One region of the Hydrogenophaga sp. L99 genome, then DNA from elsewhere that is predicted to be linked to it. Evidence: predicted binding sites of a transcription regulator. Region 1 holds the regulator's gene; each other region holds the start of a gene.
The links. Region 1 encodes LexA, which represses DNA repair genes until DNA is damaged. Its sites were predicted from a motif close to ACTGTATNNNNATACAGT; they were not measured.

Region 1 (9,764 bases):
GTGACCACGTCACGCAAAGCTGCCGCACCCAGCGAGGTCACCACACCAATGCTGTGTGGCTGCGCAGGCAAAGCACGCTTGCGCGCCGCTTCAAAAAGGCCCTCGCTCTCCAGCTGTGCCTTAAGGCGCAAAAACTGCTCAAACAGCGCACCTTGCCCGGCCGGCTGCAGGCTGTCCACAATGAGTTGCAAATCGCCCCGCGGGCCGTAAACGTCCAGCTTGCCGCGGGCTTCCACCCGCTGACCGTCGCGCGGACTGAAGCTGAGCTGGTCGGCCGCCCGGCGAAACATGGCGCAACGCACCTGCCCAGTTTCGTCTTTAAGCGAAAAGTAGCAATGACCGCTGGCTGCGCGCGAAAAGCCCGAAATCTCGCCGCGCACCGCCACCGGGTTGAAACGGGCTGCCAGCGCGTCAGCGATGGCCCGCATCAGCGGACCAACCGCCCACACCCGGCCTGCAGGCGCTGTCTCGGATTCAAAAAATGCTTCAGCCATGGGCGATACCAAGGGAAAACTGTCCACAACCCGCGCCCACGCTAGGGCTGCGCTCGACAACCCGAGCCAGGCTGCTGGCTTGTGCCCAAGCCGTTGATTTCACAGCGTTTTGTGCTGCCTGTTTTCTCATCGTTCTGTCCAAATTGAAGCGGGGCGCGGGTTCGCGCCCCAGCGGGGGCAAGTTCTTCACAAAGTTATCCACAGAATCTGTGCACGAAAGGGTTTGTGCGCCACAGGTCTGCGGGGCAATCGTTCTGCGCATGAGGTGCATCAAGGGCACGCGGGGCAGGCTGCGGTAGATGGGCACTGAGCCATAATCCCAAAGATTGCACTTGGGCCGCCAACGCATGGCGGCATTTGCCTGGAGCCCCGATTTGTTTTCCATCATACAAGCCGCCGGCTGGCCCATCTGGCCACTGATCATCTGTTCCGTGCTGGGAATGGCCCTGGTGATTGAGCGTTTCATCACGCTGAAAACCGCGAAGATCGTGCCACCCAAATTGCTGGACGAAGCCATCATGGTGTCCCGCAACGGCATACCTGGGCCCGACGTGGTCACCCAGCTGGAGCAGAACTCGGTGCTTGGCGAAGTGCTGGCAAGCGGCTTTCGTGCGCTCAGCAACAACCCCCGCGCCAGCGAAGACGACCTGCGCTCCAGCCTGGAAGGCGCAGGCCGCAAAGCCGCCGCCAAGTTGCAGCGCTATTTGGGGGCCATCGCCACCATCGCTTCGGCAGCACCCTTGCTGGGACTGCTGGGTACGGTCATCGGCATGATTGAAATTTTCGGATCGCAAGCTGGTGATGGCGGCATGGGTGCGGTACCGGGTGGAGGTAACCCGGGGCAGTTGGCGCACGGCATTTCGATCGCGCTGTACAACACGGCGTTCGGTTTGATCGTGGCCATTCCCGCCCTGATTTTTTGGCGCTATTTCAGGGCGCGGGTTGACGATTACCTGCTCTCCATGGAGCTGGCCGCTGAGCGCTTCGCCCGGCACCTGGTGAGCTTGCGCAAATGAGCGGGCAAATTTTCGGGGTCGCCTCGCCTGCCTTTTCGGGAGTGCTACGGTGAACTTCAGACCCGGCAACCGCGACGAGCCCGAGATCAACCTGATCCCCTTCATCGACATTTTGCTGGTGGTGCTGATCTTTTTGATGCTCACCACCACGTACAGCAAGTTCACCGAACTGCAGGTCAACCTGCCCGTGGCTGACGCGCAGGCCCAGCGCGAAAACCCGAAGGAAGTGATCGTGGCCATCAGCAGCGATGGCCGCTACTCGATCAACAAAGAGGTGCTCGAAGGCAGCGGTGTGGACACGCTCACCCGGGCGCTGGCAATGGCCAGTCAGGATGACCGCGAGGTGGTGGTCATCATCAGCGCCGACGCAGCAGCCACCCACCAATCGGTCATCAACGTCATGGATGCGGCCCGGCGCGCCGGTCTGGTGCAAATCACCTTTGCCACCCAGCAGTCTGGTGGCAAGGCGCCTCGGACCAAGCCCTGAGCGCGGCACCGCCCGGCATGGCAACACCGCCTGAAGGTTCCGCGGGCCGCCAGGCCCGATGGCAGGCCAGCGCCCAGCGGCGCGGGCTGCAAGCCTGGCTGCTGCGGCCTATTGCCTGGGTCTACGGTTGGCTCATGGCCTTACGCAGCCGCTTTTATGCGTGGGGCCTCCTCACTTCACAGCGTCTGCCCGTGCCGGTCATTGTGGTGGGTAACGTGGTGGTGGGCGGCGCGGGCAAAACCCCCACGGTGATCGCCTTGGTGCAGCACCTGACCGCCCAAGGCTGGCACCCTGGCGTGGTCTCACGTGGCTACGGACGCAGCAGCGAAGCCGTGCTGGAAGTGACAGCGGCCATGCCAGCCAGCGAGAGCGGGGACGAACCCGCCCTGATCCAGCGGGCCACAGGCGTTCCGGTGTTTGTGGCACGCCAACGGGCCGCCGCCGCGCGGGCAATGCTGGCAGCACACCCCCAGGTCAACGTGCTGCTGTGCGACGACGGCCTGCAGCACCTGGCCTTGCACCGAGACATGGCCATTGCCGTGTTTGACGAGCGTGGCAGCGGCAACGGCTGGCTGCTGCCCGCAGGACTGCTGCGCGAGCCCTGGCCTCCAGCACCCGGTGCGGCCTACCGGCCAGATGTGGTGTTGCTTCAGCACCGCGAAGGGGCAGCACCACCCAACATCGCATCGGTGCCAGGCATCCCGGTCTTTACCGCCGTTCGCCGCCTGGCACACCACGCGGTGGGGCTTCGCGGACAACGCATCGCGCTGGCGCAACTGCAAGGCCAAGCCATCACCGCGGTGGCGGGCATTGCGCGACCCTCGGTGTTTTTTGACATGCTGCGCACCCGCGGCCTCACCCTCGCACGAGAAGTGGCCCTGCCCGACCACGCCGAGCCCGCGGCCTACACAGCATGGTGCAAAAGCCCAAACACCCCCATGGTGTGTACCGAAAAGGACGCGGTGAAGTGCTTTGCGCAAGCAGCCCTTGAAAACGGCACCGACCACGCCGCCGTATGGGCCGTGCCGTTGGAACTGGCGCCGGAAGCCGCCTTTTTGGCCGCCATAGACGAGCGCCTGGCCGCCCTCAAAACCCACCGCTGACGCGTCACCGTGCGCAGCCGGACTATCATCCCGCCATGGACACCAAACTGCTCGAACTGCTGGTCTGCCCGGTCACCAAAGGACCGCTGATTTACGACCGCGACAAACAGGAACTGCTCTCGCGCAGCGCCCGCCTCGCCTATCCCGTGCGCGATGGCATTCCCATCTTGCTGGAACACGTGGCCCGCACGCTCACCGAGGAAGAAGCTGCGCGGCCACCGGCACCCGCACCGCGCCCATGAAGCCCTTGCCCCAGGGCGCCGGCTTCACCGTTCTGATTCCAGCGCGGATGTCGTCCAGCCGCCTGCCCAACAAACCCCTGGCCGACCTGGCGGGTGTACCCATGGTGGTGCGCGTCGCCCAGCGCGCGCGCATGAGCCAAGCCAGCCACTGCGTCGTGGCGGCAGACGACGTGCGCATCGTGCAAGTGTGCGAAGCGCACGGCATCCCGGCGCTGCTGACCCGCACCGACCATGTGTCAGGCAGCGACCGCCTGGCCGAAGCCTGCGCACTGCTGGGCCTCGCCGACGACGCTGTTGTGGTCAATGTGCAAGGCGATGAGCCCTTGATTGAGCCCGATCTGATCAATGCCGTAGCGGCCGAGCTGCAGCGCCGGCCAGACTGCGTCATGAGCACGGCAGCGCATGCCATCGACAGCATGGCTGATTTTTTGAACCCCAATGTGGTGAAAGTGCTGCTGGACAAAGCCCAAACGGCGCTCTACTTCAGCCGCGCGCCCATACCCTGGTGGCGCGACGGCATGGCTTCGCTCGCCGGCGCCCCAGGGGCGGGTCTGCCGTCACCGGCGCCACTGCGGCATATTGGTATTTACGGCTACCGGGCTGGTTTTCTGCGGAAGTTTCCAACGCTCGAAACGGCCCCATTGGAAAGCCTCGAATCGCTGGAACAATTGCGCGTGCTGTGGCATGGCGAGCGCATTGCCGTGCATGTCAGCACCCTCGCACCCGGCCCCGGCGTGGACACGCCAGAAGACTTGGAACGGGTGCGCGCGCTGCTTTTGCGCGGCTGAAAAAGCGCGTTGTAGCACCAATGAAGTGCGATTTTTTGCACGAATTGCGTGTAAGCCAGCGTCGGGGAAGCCCGTGCTATCCTCGCCCGGTCGCCCCCGGCCCCCGGTCCAGGGGGCTGCCGCAGTAGACAAGCGGCTCCCCATTGAAACTCTTAAAAGGAATGCGATGAGACTGATTTTGTTGGGCGCTCCGGGTGCGGGCAAGGGTACGCAAGCCACCTTCATTTGCCAAAAATACGGCATCCCCCAAATCTCCACTGGCGACATGCTCCGCGCAGCGGTCAAGGCCGGCACACCGCTGGGCCTCGAAGCCAAGAGCGTCATGGAATCCGGTGGACTGGTCAGCGACGATCTCATCATCAATCTGGTCAAAGAGCGCATCGCCCAGGCCGACTGTGCCAACGGGTTCCTGTTCGACGGTTTCCCCCGCACCATTCCCCAGGCCGACGCCATGAAGGCTGCCGGCGTCAAGCTGGACTACGTGCTGGAAATCGACGTACCCTTTGAAGCCATCATTGAGCGCATGAGCGGTCGCCGCTCGCACCCAGCCTCCGGCCGCACCTACCACGTCAAGTTCAACCCACCCAAAGTGGAAGGCCAGGACGACGTGACGGGTGAGCCCCTGATCCAGCGCGAAGACGACAAGGAAGAAACGGTCAAAAAGCGGCTGGAGGTTTACAGTGCGCAAACCCGTCCTCTGGTGGATTACTACAGCCAGTGGGCACAAAACGACGCAGCCGCTGCGCCAAAATACCGCGCCATCAGTGGCATGGGTTCGGTGGACGACATTACCGCCCGTGCCTTTGAGGCCTTGGCCAAATAAGCCCGCTTGCCTCAATGAAAAACCCGGTCTCGCACCGGGTTTTTTTATGCCTGAACGCCGGCCAAAAGTTCCAGAGCCAGGGCAATGCGCGCCTTGACCGGGGACAAACCCGACACCGCTGCCAACCGATGTCCAGCGTGCGCCAGCACGCGGCCCCGCGCACAGCGGCTGGTTCGCACCACACGCACCCCTTGCGCCTCAGCCTCTACCAAAGCGGACTCCAGGCATGCATGAACGGAGCCGTTGCCTGTGCCGGCGACCACGATGCCGCGCAGGGGCTGTGCCGCATCGCAGCCAGCCTGGGTCAACGCCTTCACCAATAGCCCGTCGTCATCGGCGTGGCTCGTCACCAAGACCACGCGGGGCAAAGCAGAGCAAGCCTGCACCCGGGCATGGGCTGATGCATCGAAGAAACCCGCCTCACACGCTGCAGGCCAGGGTCGAAACTGCCTAAGTACGCCCTCTTCCACGCAGCCCAGCGCGCCGGCGTCACCGGAATCAAAAGCGTCCACGCGGTAGGTGTGGACCTTGGCCACGTCCACGGCGCTGTGCACCTGACCGGCACACACCACCACCACGCCGAACGCGCCCGCCTGGCGCGCCACGGCCACCGCATCGCTCAGATTCTGAGGTCCGTCGGGCACCAGGGCCGTGGCTGGACGCATGGCGCAGGTCAACACCACCGGCTTGCCGGGCCGCAAGACCGACTGCAGAAAAAAGGCGGTTTCCTCAATGGTGTCGGTCCCGTGGGTAATGACAATGCCCGCCACCTCGGGTCGTTCCAGATGAAATGCCACACGCGCTGCAAGCGCCTTCCACACAGCAAACCCCATATCCTTGCTGTCGAGCTGAGCCACCTGCTCCACATCCAGCGGCAAGCCCTGCAACAACGGAACAGCGCCCACCAGATCGGCCACTGACACCTGGCCGGCCACGTAACCCACGTTGTCCCCCGCCCGGGCAGACTGCCCAGCAATGGTTCCGCCCGTGCCCAGAATCACCAGGCGTTTTTCAGCCTGCGCCTGCGTTTCATGAATTGCCACTTGCCAAGACTCCAAAACTGATTAAAAATACAGGTACTGGATAAGAACACAGTCGCTCTGAAAATGATCTTGGCGGCTGTACCGAATCCCTTCATTGCCAGATGCCGACTGCCCTCCTCGTGAGCGCTCTTCAAAAGGTCACCCATGCTTGAGTCCCAGCCCTATCCGCCCAAACTCACGGCCCGCCAGCAGCAGATTCTGGAACTCATCCAGACAGCCATTGCACGCACCGGCGCGCCGCCCACCCGCGCAGAAATTGCCACAGAGCTGGGCTTCAAATCGGCCAATGCGGCAGAAGAGCATTTGCAGGCCCTTGCCCGCAAGGGCGTGATTGAGCTCGTCAGCGGCACATCGCGCGGCATCCGCCTGCGCAGCGAAGACCTTCAATCCATCAACAACTCACGGGGACGCCAGCTTACACTGCCGCTCCCCAGCCTCGCCCAGCTGATGCTGCCTCTCATTGGCCGTGTGGCGGCTGGCTCGCCCATCCTCGCTCAAGAGCACGTGGACCAGACCTACCACGTTGAGCGCAGCCTGTTTCAACGCACACCCGACTACTTGCTCAAGGTGCGGGGCATGTCCATGCGCGATGTTGGCATCATCGACGGTGACTTGCTCGCCGTACAGGCCACCAAAGAAGCCAAGAATGGCCAGATTGTGGTGGCTCGCCTGGGTGAGGACGTAACCGTCAAACGCTTCATGCGCCGGCAACACCTCATTGAGCTGCACGCTGAAAATCCAGACTACAAGACCATTGTGGTCGAGCCTGGTGAGCCCTTTGAAATTGAAGGACTGGCCGTGGGCCTGATCCGAAACAGCTTCCAAGTCTGACCCGCAGGGGTTCACGTCGCCTCAGCAGGTGGCGGGCGTTTGGTCCGGAAGGCGGTTTTTGCACTGCCTGAACGGCACAACCCTGCGTTGGCGATTCCTTTAGCAATCCTGCCTGTGTTCAACCCCTTTTGGAGTTTCGCATGGGAATCCGTTTCACGACCAACACTTGGCGCGCGCCGCTGCAGCTCATCGACAGCTGGCTGCCCGCACCTACTGTGATTAAGCAAGCCAAGACCGCCCCGAAAGTTGTGCAACTGTTCACCCGCGCGGGCTGGCTCGGTCGCAACACCACCACAGCCGCTGCCGTAGCGGCAAATGACCCGACCAGCCCGCATGCGCCATCGGCGAACCGGCCATCTCGGGTGCGTGTGGTGCGCAACACCGACGCTGGCGCAAGTTGCCGAATGGACGCCCGCCTCGTGATCTCCGGTCGCATCAACGATGTGTGCGCCGAACTCGACAGGCTCGCTGCACTCGAAAACCAAGCACGCCGTCAGCGCGCCTGAGGGCCCTGCGCAACGACAAGCCAACGCCCACCCCGGCGATGCTGAACAAGTCATCCCCGGTGCATGCACCCCTTATCAGTAGGGGTTGCAAGGCGTGAACCGCAGACATAGCCGAGACAATGGCGGGTATTGACAGCGCCGCAAACTGACCGAGACGGAGATGCGCTCGCCGTGTAGACATTTCTTGAGCACCGCACTGAGGGCCGCACTGGTTGGAGCGCACTTCACAAGGTAACCAGGTGCGTACCGCACAGCAATCGCACTTGGGCATGCGGGCACAATAGAGCCCATGAATATTGTGATCCTTGATGATTATCAAGACGCTGTCCGCAAGCTGCGTTGTGCCGAAAAGTTGGAACCTTACCCGGCCAAAGTTTTCACCAACACGGTCAAGGGCGTGGGTCAACTGGCTGTGCGCTTGCGTGATGCAGATGTCTTGGTGCTGGTTCGGGAAAGAACGCAAGTCACGCGGCAGCTGATTGAAAAATTGCCGCGCTTGAAGCTGATCGCTCAGACTGGGCGCGTCGGCTCGCACCTGGACGTGGCGGCTTGTACCGAACGGGGGATTGCGGTGGCTGAGGGCGTGGGCTCGCCGGTGTCCACAGCTGAGCTGACCTGGGCGTTGATCATGGCGTCCATGCGCCGCATTCCCCAGTACGCAGCCAACCTCAAGCACGGTGCCTGGCAGCAGTCGGGCCTCAAGGCCGCGTCCATGCCCGTCAACTTCGGGCTGGGCATGGCACTCAAAGGCAAAACGCTGGGCATCTGGAGCTATGGACGCATCGGTTCTCTGGTGGCGGGCTACGGCCGGGCGTTTGGCATGCGGGTCATCGTCTGGGGCAGCGAAACATCGCGGGCTCGGGCGCTGTCTGACGGCTACGATGTGGCCACCAGCAAAGAAGGTTTCTTTGAAACGGCCGATGTGCTTTCGCTCCACCTTCGCCTGGGTGACAGCAGTGCTGGTTGCGTGACGCTGGAAGACCTTTCGCGCATGAAGCCCACCTCGCTGCTGGTGAACACATCCAGGGCTGAGCTCATTGCACCCGAGGCGCTGCTGGCTGGGCTGAACCGCGGGCGCCCCGGCATGGCAGCCGTGGACGTATTTGAATCAGAACCAATTCTTCAAGGGCACGCGCTGCTGCGCCTGGAAAACTGCATTTGCACACCGCACATCGGCTATGTCGAGCAAGACAGCTACGAGGCTTACTTTGCCTCAGCCTTTGACAATGTGGTCAATTACATCAAGGGCACACCCACCAACATCGTGAACCCGGGCGCCCTACAGGTTCGACGCTGATACCAAGCCATCGAGCTGGCAGAAATCGCGCATAAAAAAGCCGGGCTAGCCCGGCTTTTTCCCATCAGTCCGTTAGCTCAAGACGTCAAAGCACAACCAACCTCAAGCTTTGTCAGACGGCTTCGGAGCGGGCTTGACATCCTCATCGGTCATGAAGTCAAGCATCTCGAAATCAATCAGATTGTCCATCGGCTCACGGCCCGCGCTTCGTGGTGGCGGTTCTGGCTGGGCTGTTGGCTCCACCAGCACGGACACCTCCGGCAAAGAGGCTTCGAATGCTGAAAACTCTGACAAATCGTTCAAATCAACATCGAGACCCAGGCGCGGAGAAGCTGGCGGTGCGGTGTCAAAGGGCTCGGTATCGCGCCCCCCTGCGGCCTCAGCAGATGCAATGAGTTTTCCAGCGGCCTTCAACGGCTGAACAGCCGTGTGCTGAAAGTCGTTGGGCGCATGGGCTGCCGCCACATCGCGCTTGATCATGTCCTTGGCCATCGCATGCAACAGCAACAGCTCGCGGTAGGCCTCAAGGTCAAATACCTCAGAGTCGGGATCGTTAGGGTCCCGGAAGATGGATTGCTCGATGACATCCAGCACCCGGGGCTGTGGCCACAGCGCCTGAATACGTCCAAATGCGGTCTCGTAAGCCTCAAGACCAAGGCTCTCGTCTGAATACTGGTCAAAAGGAGGAGCCCCCGCATTGAATACGTGGTTGAACTCCTCGCGTGAACGCTCGTAGTCGGCTTTGCGTCCAAGACGGTGGTAAATCTTGAGCAGATCCAGATAGGCCAACGCACTGGGCTCATGGCTCTCGATGAGATGGCTGCGCAAGACTTGAATGGCCTGTTCGTCTTCACCCAGCGAAACGAAAAAGTCAGCCTGCTGCTGGACGTCGAACAACTCTTCGGTGGCAACCGAGCGCGAGGCGCCAATCATGCTGGGCGCAAAATCTCGCTTCTCTTTTTCTTCCCTCAAGGGTGCCGGTGCGCTTTCATCGAGCGGCGACAAGCTGTCTTGCCCCTTGCGAGCACCCTTGGCAGAAGCAGCTCCGCGCTTGTAGGCACCAAACGAAGATTCCCGGCCGAGGTCAAGATCCAAGTCAAGATCAACATCAAGGTCTTCTGGCGCCGCTTTGGA
Region 2 (9,764 bases), 880 kb from region 1:
TGAGGCTCATCAAGGCGTCGGCGGCGGCGAGTTGCTGGAGGGTCTGGCGGTCGAGGCTGGCGCGGCGGGCAAGGTCTTCGGTGTCGGTGAACGCTGTGGCTTCGCGCGCGGCGACGATGCGTTGCGCTTCGCTGCGCGAGAGGCCGCTGACCCTACACAGGCCCAGGCGCACGGCGGGCATGGTGGGCCGTTCGGGCTGAGCTTGTCGAAGCCCAGGCAATGGCTGGGCGAGCCCTTCGACAGGCTCAGTGCGAACGGGTGATGCTTCCAACGTGCAGTCCCACCCGCTTTCCATCACGTCCACCGCGCGCACCTCGACACCGTGGCGCACCGCGTCTTGCACGAGCTGGCTGGGGGTGTAGAAACCCAGCGGCTGGCTGTTGAGCATAGCGGCCAGAAATTCGGCCGGGTGGTGGTGCTTGATCCAGCAGCTGGCGTACACCAGCAGCGCAAAACTGGCGGCGTGGCTTTCGGGAAAGCCGTAGCTGGAGAAGCCTTTGATTTGCTCGACCACGCGCTGCGCAAAGTCGGGCTCGTAGCCGCGCTCGGCCATGCCGCTGAGCAGGCGGTCCTCATATTGGCCCAGGCCGCCCTTGCGCTTCCAGGCGGCCATGGCGCGGCGCAGGCCGTCGGCTTCGCCGGGCGTGAAGCCGGCGGCAATGATGGCGATCTGCATGCACTGCTCTTGAAACACAGGGATGCCCAGCGTGCGCTGGAGGGCGGCGTCCAGCCCTTTGGGGTAGTCAATGGGTTCTTTGCCCTGGCGGCGGTTCAGGTAGGGGTGCACCGCGCCGCCCTGAATGGGGCCTGGCCGCACCAGCGCCACTTCAATCACCAGGTCGTAAAAGCAGCGCGGGCGCAAGCGCGGCAGCATGCTCATTTGCGCGCGGCTCTCGATCTGGAACACGCCCACGGTGTCGGCGGCGCAGATCATGTCGTAGGTGCCTGGGTCTTCGGCGGGGATGTCCTGCATCTGAAACACATGGCCCTTGCGCTGGCCGATGAAGTCGAGCGACTTGCGGATGGCGGTGAGCATGCCGAGCGCGAGCACGTCCACTTTCAAGAGGCCCATGGCGTCGAGGTCGTCCTTGTCCCACTCGATGACGGTACGGTCAACCATGCTGGCGTTTTCAATCGGCACCATGCGCGAGAGCGGCATCTGTGTGAGTACAAAGCCGCCGGTGTGCTGCGACAGATGGCGCGGAAAACCCATGATCTGACCGGTGAGCACGAGCAGCTGGCGCACGGCCAGGCTGTCGGGGTCAAGGCCCACTTCGCGCAGGCGCTCGGGCTCGATGGCCTGGCGCCCGTCGCGCCAGTAGAGCTCGCGCGCGAGCTTGTCCAGGGTGGCTTCGGCAAAGCCCAGCGCTTTGCCCACGTCGCGCAGGGCGCTGCGCGGGCGGTAGCTGATGACGGTGGCGGTGAGCGCGGCGCGTTCGCGGCCGTATTTGGCGTAAAGGTACTGGATCACTTCTTCGCGCCGCTCGTGTTCAAAGTCCACATCGATGTCAGGCGGCTCGTTGCGCTCTTTGGAAATGAAGCGCTCAAACAGCACTGCGGTGCGCGCCGGGTCCACTTCGGTGATGCCCAGGCAGTAGCACACGGCGCTGTTGGCCGCCGAGCCACGGCCCTGGCACAAGATGTGTTGCGAGCGGGCAAAGGCCACGATGTCGTAGACGGTGAGAAAGTAGTGCTCGTAACCCAGCTCACCAATGAGCGTCAGCTCGTGCTCGACCTGCTGCTGCACCTGGTCTGACGCACCCGCGGGCCAGCGCCGGCCCATGCCCTCGTAGGCCAGGCGGCGCAGGTAGCTGGCCGGCGTTTCGCCCGGCGGCACCACTTCGCTGGGGTATTGGTAGGCCAGTTCGTCGAGCGAAAAGTGGCAGCGCTCGGCGACCTTCAGTGTCTCGGCCAGCAAGGGCTCGGGGTAACACTGCGCCAGCGCCAGCGCCAGGCGCGAGCGCAGGCGTTGCTCGGCATTGGGCGCGAGCGCTTGGCCGCAGGCGGTGAGCGGCTGGCCGAGGCGGGTGGCGGTCAGCACGTCTTGCAGCGCCTTGCGCGAGCGCAGGTGCATGTGCACGTCGCCCACGGCCACCAGCGGCACGGCGGTGAGCTCGCTGCTCTGGCGCAGCCGGTGCAGGCGCATTTCGTCGTCTATCAGGCGCAGCTGCTCCACGCCGAGCCAGCAGCGGCCCACGAAATGCTGCAACAGCCAGCGCGCCACCGTGTCCATCTGATCCTGCGTGCTGCCGCGCTGTGGTACGGCAATCACCAGGCAGTCGGTCAGTGCGTCGGCGCTGATGGCGTTCAGCGTGAGGCGGTAGGTGCCCTTGGGCGCCGTGCGGCGCAGGCGGGTGATGAATTCGCACAAGTTGCCGTAGCCGTTGAGGTTGGTGGCGAGCACGACGAGGGTGAACGGCGCGTCACACACCACCTGAAACTGGCTGCCCACCAGCAGCTTCAGGCCATGCGCTTTGGCCGCCACGTGGGCGCGCACGATGCCAGCGAGCGAGCACTCGTCGGTGAGCGCCAGCGCGGTGTATCCCAGCGCCTGGGCACGCTCCACCAGCTCTTCGGGCCGGCTGGCACCGCGCAGGAAACTGAAGTTGGACAGGCACAGCAGCTCGGCGTAGGCGGGAATGCCAGCGGGTTGTGGCGTCATGGTGGGCACCCTCGCAGGCGGGCCCCCATCCCTGCCTTCCCCCAGAGGGGGAAGGGGTCAGTCATGTGCTCCGGGCGAGGATGGGCTTCAATGCCTTGCTCCTTCCCCCTCTGGGGGAAGGTTGGGATGGGGGCAAGCGCACCACGGGGAGGGATGCGTACCGAGCAGAGGGGAAGCCCCCCAGGGCGCCGTCGGGCCGGCTTTGCCGGACGGCCAGTGCCGCCCCCTTGAGGGGGTCGCGCGCAGCGCGGCGGGGGGGAGTCAATCAAGCGAATACTCCATGGAGAAACCACGCTGGCGCCTCGTCCAACCGCGTCTGAAACACCCACAACACCCCCGCGTGTGCCGACTGCGCCACCCAGTAGTCGCGCACCACGTTGCGTATCTGCCCCACGGACTCGTCGCGGTCCCACCAGCCGCCCTCGACCCGCTGCGGGCCGGCGAGCAATTGAAGTTCACCCTGGTAATAAGGCCGGTGGGCGCGCACCAGCAGCTTGATCGGCGCCGCCAAGATGAAGCCGGGCTGCGGCAGCCCGTTGCCCGCCACGGGCTTGCGGGGCAAGGGTTCGGGTGCCGTTTGCCAGCGGCACATCCATTCGGGGCGATGGTCTTCACACAGCACCGGGCGCAGCACGCGCTGCGGCCCCAGGCGAGCGGCCAGGCGTTCCAGCACCAGGTGCAGCGGCTCGCGGCCTTCGGCTTCGTCGGGCAGCCACGAAGCGCTTTTTTCTTCCAGCGGCACCACGGCGTCGGCCACCAGTTCCAAGTCGCCCACCGGGGCCAGCAGCTCCACCCGGGCCAGGTGTTCGGCGAGCAGGCGGCAGAGGTGATCAAGCTGGCGTGTGGGCTCGGCGGTGCGTATGGTGATGCTGCCGCCCTCGCCTGCGGACTTGGCGCGCATGGCGTCGTGCGCCCAGCGGAGGGTGAAGGCGGTGGTGCCGCTGTGGCGCGCGGCCAGCCAGCCGCACAGCGAAAGCAGCAGGCGGCGCGCGCCAAACAGCAGGGCCGGCGCGTCGTCCACCCGAAACATCAGCTCCAGGCGCTGCGCAAAGTGCTCGGGCAGCTCGATCCAGGCATGCACTTCAGGCGCTCTGCCGTAAGCCCGGTCGAGCGCGGCGAGCAACTGTTTGTCAAACCGGCGGGCCACACCGCCGCGCGGCAGCCGCCGCACGTCGCCCAGGGTGCTGCAGCCGATGTGCGACAGCGTGAGGCGGTGCGGGCGCACGGCACTGAGCGTGTCCATGGGCAGGGCGTCCAGCAGGGCGTCCAGCGGCTGTTGCAGGCCGTTTTCAACCCCGGCGCGTGCCAGCGCCAGCGCGGCCAGGCTGTTGGGCGCCCAGGCCAGCTGGCCCACACCCAGTTCGGCGCCTTCGGCTTGCACGCGCTCGCGCAGCGCGCGCTGGCCCCCAAACAGGCGCACGCTCGCCGCCAGCTCCATGACCACGGCTTCGTCAGCGACAGCAACGCGGGGCGTGAATTGAAGCGCCCAGAGTGCCAGCGTCTGCAGCGCCGCGTCAGTGGGCAAGGCGGTGTCGTCGGGCGCTGGGAGCCGGAGCGCTGACCACAACATGGTCGACCTTTGGGGTGGGGGTAGGCGCAGCGTCCCGGGGCTGGTCGCTGGGCAGCAACGCGCTGGGCTGTTTCAGGCGCGGCGTCAAAATGGTCTGCAGGCCACCGGGCACAGACGGCAAATGCAGCGTGCTGCCCAGTGGCGGGCCTTTGCGCTTGAACACCTCGACCCGCAAGGCCCAGTCAGGCCCCACGCGGGCCAGCAGGCGCAGCGGCGCGGCCGACGACTCTTGTGCCGCCGAGGCAGACCGGCACAGAAACACTGGGCCGGCACAGCCCGCCGCCAGCACCTGCAAGCGGCGCACCTGCTCGGCCCGCACCTGCGGCAGCCAAGCAATGACGGCACCGAAGGCGTTGGCCCTGACCAGCTGCTCGGTGGCCCACAGGCGCTCGGCCGGCGTCTCGGTTTGCACCCAGACCAGCTGGCGCTCGCTGATGCCTTCCCAGCGCAAACCGGGCGGGTGCGGCGGACGCGGCGGGCCCACCAGCACCACACTGCGCCCAGCGGCGCACACCTGACGCAGCAGCGGCCCCAGCAGCCGCCATTCCAGCATGCCGCTTTGCGGCGCCAGAATTTCGGTGACGGTATGGCAGGGCCAGCCACCGCCGGGCAACACCGCGTCCAGCGCAGCAAAGCCGCTGGACAGGGTGGCGGCCACAGGCGCGCCCAACTGGTCACCGCGCCACAGCGCTGCGGCCACAGCAGCAGGCAGGCCGCTGGCGAGCGCACCCGGGGCTGGCACCGGGTGGGGCGCGTTGTGGACCGGCGAGGCCAAAGGGACGGTGGCGGGTTGCATGTTGACGTTAAATACTGTTTATGCGTACAGTATATGAAAGCATTGAAGCTGTCCAGTAAAGCCCGGCGCCGTGCACGCCGCATCGACACCCGCGCAAAGCCCAGCCATATCAAGCCCATGGAACTATTCAATTAGCACTCACTCATAGAGAGTGCTAATATTTATGAAAGCCAACCTGAGGAGGGTTCTTCACATGTCCGTATCACTTGCTCCCGCCGCCTTGCCCACCGCCACCCTGGCCGTGGCCAGCCCTTGGGCCAGCCGCTCGCTCACGATGCCGCCGCTGGGCAACTTGGATGCCTATATTTCTGCGGTCAACCGCATGCCGCTGCTGACGCTGGAAGAGGAACAGGGCGCCGCCCGGCGCCTGCGCGACCACAACGACCTGGACGCTGCGGGCCAGCTGGTGATGTCGCACCTGCGGCTGGTGGTGTCGATTGCCCGCCAGTACCTGGGCTATGGCCTGCCGCACGGCGACCTGATCCAGGAAGGCAACGTGGGTCTGATGAAGGCCGTGAAACGCTTCGACCCCGACCAGGGCGTGCGCCTGGTGAGCTACGCCATGCACTGGATCAAGGCCGAGATCCACGAATACATCCTGAAAAACTGGCGCATGGTGAAGCTGGCTACCACCAAGGCGCAGCGCAAGCTGTTTTTTAACCTGCGCTCGCGCAAGCAGGGCTTTCGTGCCGATGCGCTGGACGGTGACACGCACCGCGATGTGCTGTCGGACACCGAGGTGGGCGTGATGGCGCGTGAACTGAAGGTGAAGCCGGAAGAAGTGCGCGAGATGGAAACCCGCCTGTCGGGTGGCGACGTGGTGCTGGACCCCGGCCCGAGCGACGACGGCGAAGACAGCTTCGGCCCCATTGCCTACCTGGCTGATGCCACCCACGAGCCCACGGCGGTGCTGGAGTCGGCCGAGCGCGACGCCCTGGCCACCGAAGGCGTGGCGCACGCCATGAGCGAGCTGGACGAACGCTCACGCCGCATCGTGACCGAGCGCTGGCTCAAGGTGAACGACGACGGCTCAGGCGGCATGACGCTGCACGAGCTGGCGGCCGAATACGGCGTGAGCGCCGAGCGGGTGCGCCAGATTGAGGTGGCGGCCATGAAAAAAATGCGCAAGGCACTGGCCGAGTTCGCCTGACGCCTCTGAGGCGCTCAAATTCAAAAGCCCCGGCGGATGGATTCGCTGGGGCTTTTTGCTGTATTGGCCAGACTCAGCCACTCAGGCGCTGAACCGTCGGTTTTGTCCGAGGAACGGAGGCCGGTGCAAGCCAAAATGGCTGATGCCTATCTTTTTCAGCTCCCCACCCATCAGCTTCAGGGCCATGCGGCGGCACTGGTGCCAGCTTCTCAGCTTGTTGGTGTGGGTTGGGCTGATGGCTTTGGGCACGCCCCATGCGCAGGCCACCAGCGCGCCCAGCAGCCTGACGCTGCCCACGGTGGTGCTGGACAGCGCGCAAAAAGTGTGCCCCTGGCCCAGCGTAGCCTTTTCTGGGTGGACCCCAGCGGCCAGCTGACCGCACCCGAGGTGGCCCAAAGCCAGGCGAGCCTGCCGTTTGCGGTGCGCAGCCCCAAGCACCGCTTGCTCATCGGCCCACAAGCGGCGCTCTGGGTGCGGTTTGACGCCTGGGTGCAAGACACCGGCTCGCACTGGGAACTGGAGCTGACGCATTCGGGCACAGACCGCATCAGCTTGTATTACCAGCACCCCGACGGCAGCTGGCACGCGCAGCACGCGGGCGACAGCTTGGCCGTGCGCGACTGGGCTTCGCCCGACCGCTACCCGGTGTTTGCACTCGATACGCGGGCCGATGCCCCCGTAACCTACTGGGTGCGCATTCAACATGCCCGGGTGCCGTTCTCGGGCGAGCTGTTTGTGCACCGCCACAGCGCGCTGCGCGAAATGCGCATTCAACAGCAGTTCATGCTGGGTGCCTATTTCGGCATGGCTTTTTTGCTGACGGTGGTGGCGGTGGCCAATGCCCTGGTGTTTCGCGACCTGAGTTTTGGCAGCTACGCGGTCTACATCTCGGTGCTGGGCCTGGCGCTGGCTGCTTCGCTGGGGGTGGGCGGACAGTTTCTGTGGCCCCATTCCGCCCACTGGAACGGCATGGCCGAATTTGTGCTGCTGCCCCTGGTGGCGGTGGTGGGCTTGCTGTTTGTGCGCCATGTGGTGCAGCCCCGGCGCATCGGGCAAGGCCTTGACCGGCTTTCCCTTACCCTGGCGGGCCTGCTGGTGTTGCTGACGGCTTGGGATGTAGTCAGGCCCTCCGCCTGGACGCTGCAAGCCATTACCGCCACCGGCGCGCTGACCATGGTGTTGGTGTACGCCATGCTCTGGACCGCCTGGCGCACGGGCGACCGCTGGGTGCGGTGGATTGCACTGGGCATTTTGCCGGTGCTGGTGGCCGGCACAGTGCCGATTTTGCGCAATTTCGGCCTGATGTCGTCGGGCTTCCTGTCGCAATACGGCATGGTGATCGCCGCCGCCATTGAAGCGCCGCTGCTGATCTATGGCTTGCTGCAACGGTCGTCCATGCAGCACGAGGCACAGACCCGCGCCAAGGCCCTTGCGCTGACCGAGCCGCTCACCGGCCTGACCAACCGCCACAACGGCATGCTGCGCCTGCACGACAGCCTGGTGCGGGCCCAGCGCTACAAGCACCAAACGGCGCTGCTGCTGATCGACCTGGACAACCACACCGGTTTTGAACAAGAACACGGCCGGGAAGTGGCCGACCGCGCCCTGGTGCTCACCGGCTCGCTGCTGCGCTCGGTGGCGCGCGACGTGGACACCGCTGCCCGGGTGGACAACCGCAGCTTCATGCTGTTGATGGAAGGCCCTGTGCGGGCCGCGCAAGCGGTGGCAGCCGCCACCAGCATCGTGGCGGGGGGTCTGCGCCCGTCGTCGCAGTTGCCCGTGGGCGCCACCCTGCGTTTTAAAGTGGTGCTGGCCCTGCTGCCGGCAGAGGGCCAAGACCTGCAACAAGACGCACAAGCCCACCTGGACTGGCTGCGCAACAGCCTGGACGAACTGCGCAACGACAAGCGCAAGAGCATCCAGACGCTGAATTTTTGATCACGACTCTCTTCTGAGCGCCGGAAACAAAATCACGTCGCGGATGCTGGGGCTGTCGGTCAGCAGCATCATCAAACGGTCAATGCCAATGCCGCAGCCGCCGGCCGGGGGCATGCCGTATTCGAGCGCGCGGATGAAATCGGCGTCGTAATACATGGCCTCTTCGTCGCCGCCGTCCTTGGCCGACACCTGGGCGTGAAAGCGCGCGGCCTGGTCTTCGGCGTCGTTCAGCTCAGAAAACGCGTTGCCAAACTCGCGCCCGGTGATGTAAAGCTCAAAGCGCTCAGTCACTTCGGGACGGTCGTCGTTGGCGCGCGCCAGCGGCGAGATTTCGGTGGGGTGCTCCATGATGAAGGTCGGGTTCCAGAGCTTCTCTTCCACCGTCTCTTCAAAGTACAGCACCTGCAAACTGGCCAGGCTGCGCGTGCTGAGCTGGTGCTTGGCTTCGGTCATGCCCAGCTTGCGCAGCGCCGGTATCAGCCACTCGGCGCTATCCACACCCTCGCCCGCCTCGGTGTATTTCAAGATCGCTTCGCGGATCGTAAGGCGCTCAAACGGCGAGTACACGTCCACCGGCTTGCCGTTGTAGGTCAGCGGCGTGTCGCCGTGCACCTGCTGCACCACGTGGCGGATCAGCTGCTCGTTGAAGTCCATCAGGTCGTGGTAGTTCCAATACGCCGCGTAGAACTCCATCATGGTGAACTCGGGGTTGTGGCGCACCGAGATACCTTCGTTGCGGAAGTTGCGGTTGATCTCGAACACGCGGTCAAAACCGCCCACCAGCAGGCGCTTCAGGTACAGCTCGGGCGCGATGCGCAAAAACATTTCCTGGTCGAGCGCGTTGTGGTGCGTCTTGAACGGCTTGGCGTTGGCACCGCCGGGAATGGGGTGCAGCATCGGCGTTTCCACTTCCAGAAAGCCGTGGCTGACCATGTATTCGCGGATGCTGGACAGGGCCTGGCTGCGCGTGATGAAACGCTTGCGGGCGCTCTCGTCGGTCATCAGGTCCACATAGCGCTGGCGGTACTTGATTTCCTGGTCGTGAATGCCGTGAAACTTGTCGGGCAACGGACGCAGGCTCTTGGTGATCAGGCGGATCTTGTCGGCGTGGATGGTCAGCTCGCCGGTGCGGGTTTTGAACAGCAGGCCCTCGGCCGCCACGATGTCGCCCAGGTCCCAGTGCTTGAACGCGTTGTGCAGCTCTTCGCCCACGCTGTCGTTGTTCAGGTAGATCTGGATGCGACCACCCGACGGGCCAAACGACGCATCTTGCAGTGTGGCAAAACTGGCCTTGCCCATCACCCGCTTGAGCATCATGCGACCGGCCACACTGGCGCGCGAGGGGTTGGCCTCCAGGCCTTCCTTGGTGGCTTCGCTGTGCAGGGCAAACAGCTCGGCGGCTTTGTCCGACGGCTTGAAGTCGTTCGGAAATGCCACGCCCTTGCCTTGCTGCTGCGCCTCGCGCATGGCCTTGAGCTTTTCGCGGCGCTCGACGATCAACTGGTTGTCATCAAACGCGGGGTGGGCACCGGTCACAGGGGTGTCGGCGGCAGGGCTGTTGGGTGTGGCTTGGGACATAAAAAGAGCAGGTGGGTAGCCCAGCGGGCAGATCGGGGCGCGCCTGCGGTACCCAGGGGCACCCGGGCAG
Region 3 (9,764 bases), 1.1 Mb from region 1:
AAGCCCGCTGGGCGTAGCTGGCCAGGTTGTCTTCGCCGGGCAACTCTGCCGGTGCGAGATCGAGTTCAGGGGTATCGTTCATGGGGTTTCAGGCATTCGTACAAACAGGCGCGTGCAGAGGGCTGGCTCAGAAACACCGCCGGGCTGGCTCCGCCAGACGGCTGGTGTTGCCCCCTCGGGGGGTGACGCCGAAGGCGGCGCGGGGGGAAATCAAATATCCACTTCCACCGAATCGCCGTGCAGCTCCATCAGCTCCCGGCGCGAAGCGGCTTCGCCCTTGCCCATGAGCTTGGTGATGAGCGCTTCGGTGGCTGCGAAGTCCATAGACCCGAGGTTCACCTGCATCAGGCGGCGGGTGTCGGGGTTGAGCGTGGTGTCCCACAGCTGCTCGGCGTTCATTTCACCCAGGCCTTTGAAGCGGCTGATCTGGCATTTTTCGCGCGGCACGCCGTCCTTGGCGCATTTGTCCAGAATGGCGGTGAGCTCGCCCTCGTCCAGCGCGTACTGCTTGATGGCGGGTTTTTTTCCGCGCGCGGGCACGTCCACCCGGAACAGCGGCGGGCGCGCCACATACAAATGGCCGTTTTCAATCAGCTTGGGAAAGTGGCGGAAGAACAGCGTGAGCAGCAGCACCTGGATGTGCGAGCCGTCCACGTCGGCGTCGCTCAAGATGCAGACCTTGCCGTAGCGCAGCCCGCTCATGTCGGGCGTGTCCAGCGGGCCGTGCGGATCAATGCCGATGGCCACCGAAATGTCGTGAATCTCGTTGTTGGCAAACAGGCGGTCGCGCTCCACTTCCCAGGTGTTCAGCACCTTGCCGCGCAGCGGCAAAATGGCCTGGCTTTCCTTGTCGCGGCCCATCTTGGCACTGCCACCGGCCGAGTCGCCCTCGACCAGAAACACCTCGTTGTGCGCCAGGTCCTTGCTTTCGCAGTCGGTCAGCTTCCCCGGCAGCACCGCCACGCCCGAGCCCTTGCGCTTTTCCACCTTCTGGCCGGCTTTCTGGCGAAACTGCGCGGCCTTGATGGCGAGTTCGGCCAGCTTCTTGCCGTAGTCCACATGCTGGTTCAACCAAAGCTCCAGCGCGGGGCGCACAAAGCTGCCCACCAGGCGCACCGCATCGCGCGAGTTCAACCGCTCCTTGATCTGGCCCTGAAACTGCGGGTCGAGCACCTTGGCGCTGAGTACGTAGCTGGCGCGGGCAAACACGTCTTCGGGCAGCAGCTTCACGCCCTTGGGCAGCAGCGCGTGCAGTTCGATGAAGCCCTTCACGGCCTGGAACAGGCCGTCGCGCAGGCCGCTTTCGTGCGTGCCGCCCGCGCTGGTGGGGATCAGGTTCACATAACTCTCGCGCACCGGCTGGCCGTCTTCGGTGAAGGCCACGCACCAGCTGGCGCCCTCGCCTTCGGCAAAGCTGTCGTGGGCGCTGTCGGCAAAGCCCTCGCCTTCAAACAGCGGAATCACCGGCTCGCCGTGCAGCGTTTGCTGCAAATAGTCGCGCAGGCCGCCCTTGTAGAGCCACACCTGCGTGTCCTTGGTTTTTTCGTTCACCAGCGTCACCGTCACGCCCTGCATCAGCACCGCCTTGCTGCGCAGCAGGTGGGTGAGCTCGTTCATGGGCAGCGCGGCCGACTCGAAATACTTCGCGTCGGGCCAGGCGCGCACCGTGGTGCCCTGCTTGCGGTCGCCCTCGCCTTTGGGCGCGATCACCAGCTGTTCGATCACGTCACCGGCCGAGAACGCCAGCTTGGCCACTTTGCCCTCGCGGTAGCTGGTCACTTCCAGCCGGGTCGAGAGCGCGTTGGTCACACTCACGCCTACGCCGTGCAGGCCACCCGAAAAGCTGTAAGCGCCGCCGCTGCCCTTGTCAAACTTGCCCCCGGCGTGCAGCCGGGTGAAAACCAGTTCCACCACCGGGGCCTTTTCTTCCGGGTGGAGGCCAAACGGAATGCCACGGCCGTCGTCTTCCACACTCACCGAGTGGTCGGCGTGCAGCGTGACCTTGATCTTTTTTCCATGGCCAGCCAGCGCCTCGTCGGCCGCGTTGTCCAGCACTTCCTGGATGATGTGCAGCGGGTTGTCGGTGCGGGTGTACATGCCCGGCCGTTGTTTGACCGGCTCCAGTCCCTTGAGGACGCGGATCGAACCTTCGGAATAAGCGTCGCTGGCGGCGACGGACTTGGGGGCGGCGGGTTTCTCTGTCATGCGCGGCATTGTAGTGCGCGCCCCGCCTTTTCACTGTATGCAACAACAGCTTGCCGGACTGGCGGCTTGCCTGCGTGTGACCGGTTTCGCGCAGGTGGCAGCGGGCATGGGGCAAATTCGCTACATTCCCCGGATGTCCATTGCCTCACCCACCCCGTCCGGCGCGCCCCCAACCCAGGGCCCCGCTGGTCTATCCACCCTGCAGGTGCTCGCCTGCGGTGCTTTCATCGTCACGCTGTCCATGGGCATCCGCCATGGTTTCGGCCTGTGGCTGCAACCCGTGACCCAGTCTCAGGGCTGGACCCGTGAAACCTTTGCCTTCGCGCTGGCGGTGCAAAACCTGTCGTGGGGCGTGTTCGGCATTTTTGCCGGCATGGCGGCCGACCGCTTCGGCGCCTTCAAGGTGCTGGTGGTGGGCGCCGCGCTGTATGCGCTGGGCCTGCTGGGCATGGCCATGTCCACCACCTCGTTGGGGTTCGCGCTCACGGCGGGCATCTTGATTGGGGCGGCGCAGGCCGGCACCACCTACGCGGTGATTTACGGTGTGATCGGGCGGCAAATACCGGCCGAAAAGCGCTCATGGGCCATGGGCGTGGCCGCGGCGGCAGGCTCGTTCGGGCAGTTCCTCATGGTGCCGGTAGAAGGCTGGCTCATCAGCAGCTTTGGCTGGCAAGAAGCGCTCATGGTGCTGGGCGCGGCGGTGCTGCTGATCATGCCGCTGGCCTGGGGCCTGCGTGAACCGGGTTTTGCGGGTGGCACCATGCCCAAGCGCGAGCAATCCATTGTGCAGGCGCTGCGCGAAGCGTTCAAATACCGCAGCTTCCAGCTGCTCATGGCGGGCTATTTCGTGTGCGGTTTCCAGGTGGTGTTCATTGGCGTGCACATGCCGAGCTACCTGAAGGACAACGGGCTGTCGCCCCAGGTGGCGAGCTACGCGCTGGCGCTCATTGGGCTGTTCAACGTGATCGGCACGTACGCCGCTGGCGCGCTGGGCCAGCGCATGCCCAAGCGCTACATCCTGGCGTTCATTTACCTGGCGCGGGCGGTGGCCATCAGCGTCTTCCTGATCGTGCCGCTGTCGCCCGCCAGCGTGTATGTGTTTTCAGCCGTCATGGGCGTGCTGTGGCTGTCCACCGTGCCGCCCACCAATGCGGTGGTGGCGCAAATTTTTGGTGTGGCCCACCTGTCCATGCTGGGCGGCTTTGTGTTTTTCAGCCACCAGATTGGCAGCTTCATGGGTGTGTGGCTGGGCGGCGTGTTGTACGACCGCACCGGCAGCTACGACATCGTCTGGTACATCTCGATTGCGCTGGGCGTGTTTGCCGCCCTGATCAACCTGCCGGTGCGGGAGTCTCCCATCGTGCGCGGGCCCCAGCGCGTGGGAGCGGCGGCGTGAAAACCACCGGCTGGAACGGTCTCTGGGCCAAGGTCACCCTCTGGGCGGGCATCGGTGCAGCGCTGCTGGGCACCCTCAAGCTCTACAACCAGCCCGACTTTTTGTTGAACCTGGCCGACCAGCTCTGGAGTTGCTTCTGATGCCCAACACCGCCCTCCCCTCGACGGGTAGCCCCGTGCTACACGGCAACGAAGCCCCCTCAAGCTGGGTGCGCCGCTGGACGCACCTGATCCCCGCCGGGGGCACTGTGCTGGACGTGGCCTGCGGCCACGGCCGCCACCTGCGATGGCTCGCCGAGCGGGGCCACCGCGTGACGGGCGTGGACCGCTCGCCCGAAGCCATTGCCGCCGTGGCGCCGCTGGGCCGAGCCGTGCTGGCGGACATTGAAAACGGTCCCTGGCCGTTGGAGGGTGAGACCTTTGATGCCGTGGTGGTGACCAACTACCTGTGGCGCCCGCTGTTGCCGCTGATCGTGGCCAGCGTGGCACCGGGTGGCGTGCTGCTGTACGAGACCTTTGCCAGCGGCCATGAGACCGTGGGTCGACCGGCTCGGCCCGACTTTTTACTACAACCCGGCGAGCTGCTGCAGGCCTGCGGTGGGCTGAGGGTGGTGGCCTTTGAAGACGGTTTTTGCAGCGCGCCCGAGCGCTTCGTGCAGCGCATCGCAGCCGTGCGAGAAACCGGGCATTCCGGAGCCACGCCAGTGCGTCGTCTGCTCGACGTCACTGGGTAGAATGCAAGATTACCTGCCCACCGCGGGCCGGCCCGTCCTGACGCTGGGTCAGGGTGCATCCTTTCGAGCCTGAAGCTTATGAAAACCATCACCGGCAGCATCGTGGCCCTGGTCACGCCCCTGTTAGAAGACGGCAGCGTGGACTACCCCACCCTGCGCAAACTGATTGACTGGCACATTGCCGAGGGCACCGACTGCATTGGCGTGGTCGGCACCACCGGCGAGTCGCCCACCGTGACGGTGGAAGAACACTGCGAGATCATCCGCGTGTCTGTGGAACAGGCCGCCAAACGCGTGCCCATCATGGCCGGCTGCGGTGCCAATTCCACCGCCGAAGCCATTGAACTGGCCAAATTTGCCCAAAAAGTGGGCGCCGACTGCCAACTGCAGGTCGTGCCCTACTACAACAAGCCCACGCAAGAGGGCCAGTACCAGCACTTCAAAGCCATTGCCGAAGCCACCGGCGACCTGCCCATCGTGCTGTACAACGTGCCCGGCCGCAGCGTGGCCGACATGTCGGTTGAAACCGCCCTGCGCCTGGCGCAGGTGCCGGGCGTGGTGGGCATCAAGGAAGCCACCGGCAACATTGAGCGGGCGCAATGGCTCATTCGGGAAGCGCCCGAGGGCTTTGCCATTTACTCGGGTGACGACCCCACCGCTGTGGCGCTCATGCTGTGCGGCGGCCAGGGCAATGTGAGTGTGACCGCCAACATTGCACCGCGCCTGATGCACGAGCTGTGTGTGGCCGCCATCGCGGGCGACGTGAAGCGCGCCATGGACATCCAGTTCCGCCTGATGCCGGTGCACAAAAACCTGTTCGTCGAAGCCAACCCGATCCCGCTCAAGTGGGCCATGGCCCGCATGGGCCTTTGCAACGAGACCATGCGCCTGCCGCTCACGCCCATGTCGCGCGCGCTGGTGCCCACGGTCGAAAACGCCTTGCAGGACAGTGGGCTGATCGCCTGACGCAACGGCTCGCCGCCGCCTGCCCCGTCCCTCACACACCTTTCTCTCACCGAGCGCTCCAACATGCCCACTTCCGCACCGTTTGAAACAGCATCCCGCCCGACTGCCGCGGCACACGCCGGCTTCGGTCTGGCACGCCTGAGCCTGCTGGCCGCTGCGGCGGTGCTGGCCACGGGCTGCTCGATCTTGCAAGAAGACAAGATCGATTACAAAAGCGCCGAGCGTGGTGTCACGCTGGATGTGCCTCCCGACTTGACCCAGCTCAGCCGCGACTCGCGCTACAACGTGCCGGGTTCGGTGGTCACCGCCAGCGGCTACCAGACCGCGCAGCCAGCCCAGGCATCCAGCGGCACCACCGCGGTCAACACCGTGGGTGACGTGCGCATTGAACGCGCCGGCAACCAGCGCTGGCTGGTGATTGACCGCCCTGCCGACAAGCTCTGGAGCCCGGTGAAAGACTTCTGGCAAGAAAACGGTTTCCTGCTCGAACTTGACCAGGAAAACCTGGGCATCATGGAAACCGACTGGGCCGAAAACCGCGCCAAGTTGCCACAAGACATCATTCGCCGCACGATCGGCAAGGTGTTTGAAAACCTGTATTCCACCGGCGAACGCGACAAATTCCGTACCCGTCTGGAACGCAATGCCGCCGGTGGCACCGAAATCTACATCAGCCACCGCGGCATGATCGAGGTGTATTCCAGCACCCAAAAAGACCAGACCGTGTGGCAGCCCCGTCCAGCCGACAGCGAACTCGAAACCGAGTTTTTGCGCCGCCTGATGGTGAAGCTGGGGGTGAGCGAAGCCCAGGCCAAAGCGGCTGCAGAGACGGCGCCGGTCCAGGCTGTGGCGCGCGTGACCACGGTCAACAACGTGCCCCTGGTGCAAATAGCCGATGGTTTTGACCGCGCCTGGCGCCGGGTGGGCCTGTCGCTGGACCGCACCGGCTTCACGGTCGAAGACCGCGACCGCACCCAAGGTGTTTACTTTGTGCGCTACGTGCCCGCTCAAGCAACCGACGCGGCCAAGCCCGGCTTCTTTGGCCGGCTGTTTGGCAGCTCGGCACCAGAGGCTACGCCAGCCAAATACCGTGTCGTGGTGCGAAGCAGCGGCGAAAGCACCACGGTGTCGGTGTTGGACGCACAAGGCCAACCCGACAGCTCGGCCAATGCGCAAAACATTTTGCAATTGCTCGCCAACGACTTGAAGTGACAGGCAGCGCTGCTGATGGCAGCGCCTGCGCGTGAAGTCCATGGGTGGACAGCGCTCCAAACGAAAAAAAGCCGCCTAAGGGCGGCTTTTTTGCGACCGGGCTCAAGGCCCGGATGCACGCATTACTGCGCAGGCTTCACAGCAGCTTTGGCGGCTTCGGCAGCAGCGTCAGCAGCGGCTTTGGCAGCATCGGCAGCGCCAGCGGCAGCAGCGTCAGCAGCGGCACCAGCAGCAGCTTCGATAGCACCAGCGACGGTGGGGGTGGCAGCAGCGTCGGTTGCAGCAGGAGCGGCATCGGCAGGAGCGGCGGCAGGAGCGGCTTCCACAGGTGCTGGAGCAGCAGCAGGTGCTGGTGCCTCAACAGGTGCTTCTTCTTTTTTACCGCAAGCGGTCAGGGCAACAGCAGCCAACAGGGTGGCGATCAGGAGGGTCTTATTCATGAGAAATTCCAATGGATGTGTACTAAACGAAGCAAAACGCTTGAATCGACCAAAAAAAAACCCGAACCTTTATTCGAGTTAAATCGATTCAGCCTGACGCCCATTTGTGAATGTGTGTCCCGGCTGGAAGGGAATGATACGCCCGAAAAAACAACCGTGTTTACCCTGATCAAGTATTTCTTTTACTCACAGATTAGCGTTGCAAAAATACAACTTTCAGCTATCTTCCTACAAACCCAAGGTGGTCGGCGGCAGTGACGGACTGCCCTTTTGCCACCAGTGATCCAGCCGCTCAGCCAGCGCCACATGGCGCCGCGCGTCGCGGCTCGCCACCATCACGCCATGGCTGGCATCGATGCGTTCCAGCGTCCAGCCGGGCGACCAGATGGCGCTGGGCAAATCGCCGGCCAAAGCGCTGCTGCAGGCACGCACCTCGATCAGATGGGCCCACGTCACGCGCCACTGCACAAAGCGCGGGTGTTGCAAGCGCAGCGACCCGAGGTCTTGGCCCAGCACCTGCAGCACCCGACCCCGCCGGGCCCAGGCTTGTAGCGAAGCGACCACCGCCCGTTCGCCCAAGGGCCAGTCCAAAAAATTCGGATCACAAAGCACCAGGCGCGGCCACCCCTCAACAGCGGCTGTGGCCAGTGCTTGGCGCACCAGGTCAGCAAACAGCAGCCGCCCCTGCAGACGACCCTCGGGCAACGGCTGCCATGCGCCGGGCGCATCAGGTGTGTGGGAAGCGTCGGTCATGGTGGTCTCCTGGCGCGCTTGATCGCAGGCCTTTCAGAAGGTCAGGCAGCGTGTAGCCATCCGGCTTCAAACCAGTCTTGCAGCAGTGCGCGCGCGTCTGCGCTGGCGCGCTGCACCTGCGCAGCCGTGAGGCGCCGCTCGTCTGCCAGCGCACGCATCAGCCGGGCATCGGCACCACCCGCATGCAGGCTCTCCCCGTTGATGAACACATGGCGCTTGTCGTACATCATGCGGGTGCGCCGGTCCAGCTGCACCGCGCCGGGCGCCCAGTCGGCCTCGGGCTCTTCAAACCACACCCGCGGCTTGGGCTCGGTCATGACCTCGCCCAAAGCACAGGCGAGCGACTGGCGCTCGGCCAGCAGGCGCTGCAGCGCGTCGACCGCAAACGCTTCGAGGGCGGGCGGCATGGCGGCGGGTGTCGCGGTGGCAGGCTGAGCCGGGTCGCGGTAGAGCGTGGCATCTTCAAAGTCGTCGGCCATGCGCTGCAACAGTTCACCGGCCAGCCCGCCGCGCTGCGGCACGCGAAAGCCCACGGAATAGGTCATGCAGTCGTCGCCCACGGCCACGCCGTCGTGCGCCCAACGCGGCGGCAGGTACAGCATGTCACCGGGGTTGAGCAGGTGCTCTTCCTCGGGCTCAAAGTTGCTCAAAATTTTCAGGGGAACGCCCTCCTCCAGCGTCAAGTCTTTCTGGCGGCCGATGCGCCAGTGGCGCTGCCCACTGGCCTGCAGCAAAAATACGTCGTAGCTGTCGAAATGCGGGCCCACCCCGCCGCCATCACTGGCCCACGAGATCATGAGGTCGTCCAGCCGGGCGTCGGGCACAAACCGAAAGCGCTGCAGCAACTCGTGTGCAGCGTTCACATGCAGGTCCACGCCTTGCACCAGCAGCGTCCAGCGAGGTTGCTTGATGGGCGGCAAGGCGGTCCGTGCCAGGGGGCCGTGCTTGAGCGTCCAGCCTTTGGCCTGGTGCACGATCAGGCGCGACTCGACCGCTTCGTCTGCAGCCATGGCAAACAGTTGCTGGCGCGTGAGAAAGGGCTTGAAGCCCGGCAACGCATTGCGGATCAGCAGCGGCTTTTTCTGCCAATGGCGGCGCATGAACTGCGCGGGAGAGAGACCACCCAGCATCGCGGTAGGTGCATCGGGTTGGGGATGAGCGGCCGCCACGGGGGCGCTGGCCAGGCTGGAAGGGTTGGCTTTGAACATGGGACAATTGTCCAATGAAAAGCCCTATGACCATCACCGAACAATGCGTTGTGGCCCTGACCTGGACGCTGAAAGACACGCTGGGCGAAGAACTCGATGTGCTCGACGAGCCGATGGAGTTCTTTGTCGGCGGCAACGACCTGCTGGCCAAGATCGAGGAAGCCCTGCAAGGCCACGAAGCCGGCGCCACCGTGGACCTGCACCTGGAGCCGCAAGACGCCTTTGGCGACTACGACGACACCCTGCTGTTTCTGGAGCCTCGCCACCTGTTTCCCGCTGAGCTGGAAGAAGGCATGGGTTTTGAAGGCCTGCCCGCCGGCTGCAACCCCAACGCGCCCAAAGACCGCCTGTACTTTGTCAGCGACATCTACCCCGAACATGTGGTGCTGGACGCCAACCACCCGCTGGCGGGCATTGCGCTGCGCATCTCGCTCAAGGTGCATGCGGTGCGCGAAGCCGAGGAAAACGAAGTCGGTGCTGGCTCGCTGGGTACCGGGTTTTTCAGCATGCAGGTGAACCCGATACCGGCGGACGACACACCCGACGACCACACGCCCACGCTGCACTGACCCCCGACGGGTTACACGCAAAAAAAAAGGCTCCTGACGGAGCCTTTTTTTCGTCGTGATCGGCACTCAGGCGCGACCGGTGGAGCCGTAGCCCCCTGCACCGCGTTCGCTGGCGGCACCAAATTCCGCCACCACATTGAACCGCGCCTGCACCACCGGCACGATCACCATTTGCGCAATGCGCTCCATGGGCTCAATGGTGAAGGCCACGTCGCTGCGGTTCCAGGCGCTGACCATGAGCTGCCCCTGGTAGTCGCTGTCGATCAGCCCGACCAGGTTGCC

Region 2: a site for LexA is predicted at 5,042-5,059, ahead of imuA (translesion DNA synthesis-associated protein ImuA). Genes of this name have one in related genera too.
Region 3: a site for LexA is predicted at 2,238-2,255, ahead of AC4QBL_RS11580 (DNA topoisomerase IV subunit B). Genes of this name have one in related genera too.

Annotation. Positions count from the first base shown of each region.
Region 1 covers NZ_CM178972.1:1,307,766-1,317,529, reverse strand. Annotated here, with positions in the region: gene xseA (exodeoxyribonuclease VII large subunit) at 1-494, opposite strand, end outside; gene AC4QBL_RS06280 (MotA/TolQ/ExbB proton channel family protein) at 869-1,510, shown strand; gene AC4QBL_RS06275 (ExbD/TolR family protein) at 1,560-1,997, shown strand; gene lpxK (tetraacyldisaccharide 4'-kinase) at 2,015-3,100, shown strand; gene AC4QBL_RS06265 (Trm112 family protein) at 3,136-3,342, shown strand; gene kdsB (3-deoxy-manno-octulosonate cytidylyltransferase) at 3,339-4,130, shown strand; gene adk (adenylate kinase) at 4,297-4,953, shown strand; gene AC4QBL_RS06250 (asparaginase) at 4,998-5,996, opposite strand; gene lexA (transcriptional repressor LexA) at 6,141-6,827, shown strand; gene AC4QBL_RS06240 (hypothetical protein) at 6,968-7,333, shown strand; gene AC4QBL_RS06235 (D-2-hydroxyacid dehydrogenase family protein) at 7,623-8,630, shown strand; gene AC4QBL_RS06230 (hypothetical protein) at 8,733-9,764, opposite strand, start outside.
Region 2 covers NZ_CM178972.1:427,097-436,860, reverse strand. Annotated here, with positions in the region: gene AC4QBL_RS02000 (error-prone DNA polymerase) at 1-2,662, opposite strand, end outside; gene AC4QBL_RS01995 (Y-family DNA polymerase) at 2,928-4,232, opposite strand; gene imuA (translesion DNA synthesis-associated protein ImuA) at 4,177-5,028, opposite strand; gene rpoH (RNA polymerase sigma factor RpoH) at 5,222-6,178, shown strand; gene AC4QBL_RS01980 (sensor domain-containing diguanylate cyclase) at 6,503-8,116, shown strand; gene lysS (lysine--tRNA ligase) at 8,117-9,694, opposite strand.
Region 3 covers NZ_CM178972.1:2,422,149-2,431,912, forward strand. Annotated here, with positions in the region: gene parC (DNA topoisomerase IV subunit A) at 1-82, opposite strand, end outside; gene AC4QBL_RS11580 (DNA topoisomerase IV subunit B) at 211-2,205, opposite strand; gene AC4QBL_RS11585 (MFS transporter) at 2,339-3,601, shown strand; gene AC4QBL_RS11590 (hypothetical protein) at 3,598-3,741, shown strand; gene AC4QBL_RS11595 (class I SAM-dependent methyltransferase) at 3,741-4,334, shown strand; gene dapA (4-hydroxy-tetrahydrodipicolinate synthase) at 4,413-5,300, shown strand; gene bamC (NlpB/DapX family lipoprotein) at 5,364-6,512, shown strand; gene AC4QBL_RS11610 (hypothetical protein) at 6,635-6,952, opposite strand; gene AC4QBL_RS11615 (hypothetical protein) at 7,181-7,705, opposite strand; gene AC4QBL_RS11620 (JmjC domain-containing protein) at 7,747-8,835, opposite strand; gene AC4QBL_RS11625 (FKBP-type peptidyl-prolyl cis-trans isomerase) at 8,940-9,482, shown strand; gene dut (dUTP diphosphatase) at 9,549-9,764, opposite strand, start outside.